2 regions of the Agarivorans sp. 2_MG-2023 genome follow, and region 2 is predicted to be linked to the other one. Evidence: predicted binding sites of a transcription regulator. Region 2 holds the regulator's gene; the other holds the start of a gene.

Region 1 (3,361 bases), on a different contig from region 2:
AATAGTGTTGGTCGCCAGGTTTATCGGTATCGGTTGCAAACGAACGAATAGAATGCGCTAATTTTTCACGCAACAAAGGCTCGTCAACCGGTAAAGAAGTAAAGCCTATCCCAGACCCAACCGCCATTTGTAACAAGGCAGGATAGTCCGTTTCCTTAATAGGACGGATAACTAACATGGCTACATCTCCCTTTTTTGAATAGCACAGAACCGTAGCTAATATTAGCCACTACTCTTGATAGTTAAAAAGTATAACTTGGCAGGCCTTATTGCTAAGGCCAGCCCAAAAACGCTAAGCGTTTACCACTTTGGCAACAGCTTGCTCGAAACGCTGCATGCCTTGTTCAACATCAGCTTGAGGGACAATTAAAGAAGGCGTGAAGCGCACTACGTTAGCGCCAGCGACTAATACCATTAAGCCTTGATCGGCCGCTGCCACTAAAAAGTCACGCGCTCGGCCTTGGTATTGCTCGTTTAGCACAGCTCCCAGTAACAAACCTTTACCCCGTATTTCTGAAAATACTTGGTACTTCTCGTTAATGGCATTCAAGGCTTCTCTAAACCATTGCTCGCGCTGCTTAACACCGTTTAGCACTTCTTCGCTATTAACAATGTCGTAAGCGGTTTCTGCAACGGCACAAGCTAATGGGTTACCGCCGTAAGTACTGCCGTGGGTTCCTACTTTCATAGAAGCCGCAATCTCAGTAGTGGTTAACATCGCACCGATTGGAAAACCGCCGCCTAGGGCTTTGGCTGAGGTAAGGATATCCGGCGTCACATCTAGGCCCATGTAAGCATACAACTCGCCAGTACGACCCACACCTGTTTGTACTTCATCAAAGATAAGTAGCGCATTGTGTTTATCACATAGCTCACGCACTTTTTTTGCAAAGGCTAAATCTGGGCTGATAATGCCACCTTCGCCTTGCAGCGGCTCCATCATCACTGCACAAGTTTGGTCGTCGATAATCGCTTCAAGTGCCGCTAAATCGTTGTAAGGGATATGCTCTACATCACCCGGCTTAGGACCAAAACCATCTGAGTATGTAGCTTGACCACCTACCGTAACGGTAAAGAAGGTGCGACCGTGGAAGCCTTGTTCAAAGGCAATGATTTTGGTTTTGTCTTTTGAGCCATGCTCGATGGCGTAACGGCGCGCTAATTTAAGCGCGGCTTCGTTTGCCTCAGCACCCGAGTTACAGAAAAACACTTTTTCAGAAAAGGTACTGTCGACTAATTTTTTGGCTAAGCGCAGAGCCGGTTCGTTAGTCAATACATTACTTAGATGCCACAAGGTTTGACCTTGTTCGGTTAAGCTTTTCACCAACGCAGGGTGACAATGCCCTAAACAGCTAACCGCAATACCACCAGCGAAGTCGATATACTCTCGGCCCTCTTGATCCCATAAGCGTGAACCTTCGCCCTTAACCGGAATAATAGCCGCCGGGGCGTAATTAGGAACCATAACTTCATCGAATAGCGCGCGAGTAACAGCGTGTGACATGTAGTGTTCTCCTTTAGCTTTCTGGCGATCCCTTTATGTCAAAGGCCAGAAAGGTTAATAGTATGTAAAGAGTTTGGCGATTATGGCAAATATCGAGAGCGATGTCTGAGTATTCAGCCATTAAGCCATACAAAATATGGTCATTTTTAAGCATATTCAGTGCATAGTTCTAATAATAGCGTAGGGAATATTGCTTGCAATGCCCTCACATCAAAATCATTAAGCATAAATATGCATTATTTATTCATTCTATATAATCAATGCATTGAATCATTTTAAAGCCCATTCATTCTATTAATTAGAACCAATAAAGTTACTTAGCAACTGCAGACCTTGCTTTGTAAGAATGCTTTCAGGGTGAAACTGCACCGCATGTATCGGTAAATGCTTATGTTTAAGCCCCATAATTTCGTGCTTTTCACCTTTGTCATCGTGGCTCCAAGCTGTCACCTCTAAACATTCCGGTAAGCTGTTTGCCTGAACCACCAAGGAGTGATAACGAGTAACAGCCATTGGGTTAGCGAGCCCACTAAATACCGAATCTTGCTGGTGATATACCGGCCTTACCTTGCCATGCATGGCTTGAGCCGCACGCACTACCTTGCCGCCAAAGTGCTGTGCAATACACTGATGTCCTAAACACACCCCAAGAATGGGCAGCGTGTTAGCAAACTCGGCAATAACCGCGAGAGAAATCCCTGCTTCATTGGGTGAACATGGACCTGGTGAAATAAGCAAATGAGACGGTGCAAGCTGCTTAATTTGTTCAATGCTAATCTCATCATTACGACGAACCACAACCTCTACATTCAGCTGCGAAAAGTACTGATAGAGGTTGTAGGTAAATGAATCGTAATTGTCGATAATCAGTAGCATGTAACCAGAATAGCCTGCAGGTTAAAAGCGCTATAGTAGCTGATTTTTAGTTAGCAGGCAGCGACATTTCGAGCTGCTGTAATAATTTTCATCCAGCAGAAAATTCGCCTTGCTCTGAGGGTTCAACAAATACAATTTCGGTATAATTATTCTGGTAATACTGATTAGCCAAACTACGAATTTGCTTTCTCTGCTGAACCATATCGTCTAGCGCAAGTTGATGATTCCGGCACACTACCTCTATGGTGACCCAAAAGCGACGACCGGTTTTCATCACTACAATCTCTCCTAACTCAAAACCATTTAACATGGTTTGCTGCTCTAAGGCTTGAGTAAATGGTTTGGTATGTTCGGGTTCAGGTGCGCTCAGTAGTAGTTCTTTAAAGCCATTTTTAACCAGTAGGTAAGGGTCTTTTAAGAAGATAAGTGAAAATACAATCACTAGAATTTGGTCTACATAACGGGCTATCCACCCTACACTGCTGTCTTGAATAAGCAATACAACGATTAATGCTATGCCAATGGCACCAGAGATCACCGAGTTTATTAGCCAGCCTTGCTGCTCAGCCAGCAGTAAGTTAGAGGCCTGCAACTTATTACTGCGTAAACATATCCACCAAGCCAATAAACAACCAGACACAGCGGGCACCACATAAATCAGCATCATGCCAATTTGCGGCTCGCGACCACCAGCTAACATGGTTTGCAAATTTGCCGACAAGGCAAACGCAACTAGTACCAGAATAGAGATCCCTTTCACCATTACCATTAGCGGCTCAAAGGCAAAGTAGCCCATGGGAAAGCGTTCGTTGTAGTTTTGGCTGGTGAGGTAGGCAATGCGGATCCCAGTAAAGGCCATCACTGAAGACAGTAGATTAAATACCCCGTCTAACATGATAGCGCCAGACTCTGTGTGCACCCCCATTGCAATACCCCATAGAGAAAGTATCAAGGCGATAACCGCCGAATACACCAGAGTTT
Region 2 (3,361 bases):
AATTTCTTCATCAGTAAACGAAATACCGTCTAACTGAGAAAGCAATGGCAAAATAGTTACGCCGCTGTGGCCACCAATAACGTTAAGTTTAATGTCTGCTGGGTTTAGGCCTTTCGCTTCAGCGATAAAGGTTTCTGAGCGAATCACGTCTAGTGTGGTTACACCAAACAATTTAGCAGGATCATATACGCCAGCATTTTTTAATACTTCGGCCGCGATTGGAACCGTGGTATTTACTGGGTTAGTGATAATACCAATACATGCCTTTGGACAAGTAACGGCAACTTTCTCGATAAGGTTTTTAACGATGCCCGCGTTGATATTAAATAGATCTGAGCGATCCATACCAGGTTTACGCGCTACACCGGCAGAAATTAGAACAATATCGGCACCTTCTAGGGCCGGGCTAGGGTCTTCGCCTGCGAATCCTTTAATGGCCACTTGTGTAGGGATGTGGCTCAAATCTACAGCAACACCAGGTGTTACTGGGGCGATGTCATAAAGCGAAAGTTCAGAACCAGCGGGTAACTGGGTTTTTAATAGTAATGAAAGGGCTTGGCCAATTCCGCCTGCAGCACCTAATACGGCAACTTTCATCCAACTTCTCCATGCTTTTTTGTAATTGTAGAGGGGATGTCTATAAAGACAGAAACAAGATAACGGAATCCGCTCTAAAATACAATTTAGCAACATTTTTAAAGCAACTTTAAAACAGTAAAAAGCTGCCTTAATCACACTTTAACTATAGGGTTTAAGACCTTGGTCTAACAGTGTTTGTTAGTTAAAGAAGGACTGGTATATTGTTCGGTAACTGCCGTTATTTTTTAACACATTAAGCGCATGGTTGATTTGATTCAGCAGGTCTTCGTTTTGCTTTGAAACCGCCATACCTAATCCGCTCGCCGGATAGTTTTCATCCACTTGAGTCACAAACTCCGGATGGCTTGCCAACCAATAGTGAGCCGCTGCCGAATCTAAAAATACCGCATCAATTTTAGCTTGATTCAAATCTGCTAAGGCGAGTTGATAACTGGGGTAAGCAATCGATAGAATATTAGGCCGTTGTTCACGTAAGAAGCGCATAAAGCTCGAGCCACTTTGTACCGCAACCACTGAATTGCTTGCGACTTCTAACTCAGGCTTCGTGAGATAAACCGCCATATTATCGAAATAAGCATCACTAAAGCTTACTAAGGTTTTACGTTGATCGGTAATATCTAAGGCTGATATCGCCACATCATAATGGTCGGCAGCAACGCTAGACAACAAACTATCAAAGGGCTGATGGTAAAACTCACACTCTCGATTTATTTGTTCACAAATGGCCTTAGCCAACTCAATATCGAAGCCCACCAGCTGCTTGTGCTCATCAAATGATTCAAAGGGCGGATAAGATGCTTCGGTAACCACTCGCAGAGGTTTATCGTCAGCAAGTACTGATTGAAGTACGAGCAAAGGAAGAAAGAACAGAGATTTTAGCCACATAGTTAACTACACACCAAGTTTGATGTTGCTATCATAATTCAGCTTAGCAAAGCCTCACAAGAAAATGTTGGCTAATTGAACAACAATTATGTGTTTCACTATGCATTTATATGCATAAAACTAGAATAAAGTTGATATACATATAAAAGTTGGCGACAATAACCGCGGATTTACAAGCTCGGATCACCGATGAAATATAGCGATAAACAAGAACAGTTAATTAAAGCATTTAAATCACTGTTAAAAGAAGAACGTTTTGGCTCTCAAGCTGAAATAGTGACCGCCCTACAAGATCAGGGTTTCGAAAATATCAACCAATCGAAAGTGTCACGCATGCTAAGCAAGTTTGGCGCAGTGCGTACTCGCAACGCAAAAATGGAAATGGTTTACTGCCTACCTGCAGAGTTAGGTGTTCCTACTGTTTCTAGTCAATTAAAAATCTTAGTACTAGAAATGGATTTCAACGATGCCTTAATCGTTATTCATACGAGCCCTGGTGCGGCGCAGTTAATTGCCCGTTTGCTAGATTCGTTAGGTAAAGCTGAAGGTATTCTTGGCACCATCGCTGGTGATGATACTATTTTTATTACCCCTACCCGCCAAGTTGCGATTGCCGATGTATTTCAATCGGTTAAAGAACTGTTTGAAGTCGCCTAAGGCTTCAAATAACACTTCCCCAAACTACACTTTGGGGAAGACAAATGCCGCATCACCATTAACCGATAACCATACCTTAGTGCCCGGGCTTGCTTGCCAATGGTCACGCATTCGCGCATGAATCACCTGCTCAGGTAATTCAGCAAGCTGCAACCTAAAGTGCGTTTCATTACCCATTGAATGCACCGAGATAATACTCGCTTCTATTTGTTGGCTGTTTTCAAGCTGATGCACCACCACATCTTTAGCGCGAACAATCACCTCTGCCAGTTCGCCATCGTTAATTTGATTGGCCGAAAACGCCCCTAAGGCGGTACTAACGACACCCTGCTCTACCGGTATAACAAAGCGATTACTTGGGCCAAACAACGCTGCCACAAAGGCATTTTCTGGTTGATTGTAGATTTCTTGAGGGCTAGCATTTTGAACGATTTCGCCCTGCTCCATCACAACAATCCGATCCGCGATAAACATCGCCTCTAGCGGGTCGTGAGTCACCATCACTGCGGGGGTTTTGGTTTTCTTCAATACGTCGAGGGTTTCTTCCCGTACTTGTTGGCGTAAATGCTCATCGAGTGCAGAGAACGGTTCGTCCAACAACATGGTGTTAGGCTCTGGAGCTAAAGCGCGTAATAGGGCGACACGCTGCTGCTGGCCACCCGACAAGGTATGCGGAAAGCGATCTAGCAGACCTTGCATGCCCATGTTGTTTAAGCTTTCTTCAATCCACTGGCGACGCTTTGGTAAATCTTGTTGCTTGCGTAGTCCGTACTCTATATTGGTTTTAACACTCATATGCGGAAACAAGGCATAGTCTTGAAACATCATACCTATGGCGCGTTGCTCAGGTGCTAAGTGTATAGCTTGCGCAGGGGCTGCTACTAACTTGTCTTGCAAGTACAGCTCACCACTTTGCAACCGCTCTAAACCAGCGATTAAACGCAATAAAGTAGTTTTTCCGCAGCCTGATGGGCCCAGCAGCGCTACAATTTGGTTTTCTTCAACCTCGATACTGACATCTTTAAGCGCCTGCTGTTCACCGTAGAAATGATTAACTTTACGTAAAACAATACTCATTGCGGGTTTAGTGTCCTTGTGGGCGCTGTTCTGAAGAGCCAATATTTCGACTCATTATGATAACCGGAAGAATACCTGCCAATAATATGGTTAAGGCTGCTAAAGCACTTTGCTCTAGTTGCTCCAAAGAGGCTAAATCCCA

The links. Region 2 encodes ArgR, which controls arginine synthesis, uptake and breakdown. Its sites were predicted from a motif close to ANTGAATANNTATTCANT; they were not measured.
Region 1: the regulator ArgR is predicted to act here: its motif matches at 1,725-1,742, upstream of Q4549_RS15210 (aspartate aminotransferase family protein).

Annotation. Positions count from the first base shown of each region.
Region 1 covers NZ_JAUORQ010000010.1:12,972-16,332, forward strand. Annotated here, with positions in the region: gene astA (arginine N-succinyltransferase) at 1-178, opposite strand, end outside; gene Q4549_RS15210 (aspartate aminotransferase family protein) at 293-1,504, opposite strand; gene Q4549_RS15215 (aminodeoxychorismate/anthranilate synthase component II) at 1,799-2,380, opposite strand; gene Q4549_RS15220 (cation transporter) at 2,469-3,361, opposite strand, start outside.
Region 2 covers NZ_JAUORQ010000011.1:120,590-123,950, reverse strand. Annotated here, with positions in the region: gene mdh (malate dehydrogenase) at 1-597, opposite strand, end outside; gene Q4549_RS16635 (transporter substrate-binding domain-containing protein) at 778-1,485, opposite strand; gene argR (transcriptional regulator ArgR) at 1,675-2,142, shown strand; gene Q4549_RS16625 (ABC transporter ATP-binding protein) at 2,167-3,219, opposite strand; gene Q4549_RS16620 (iron ABC transporter permease) at 3,227-3,361, opposite strand, start outside.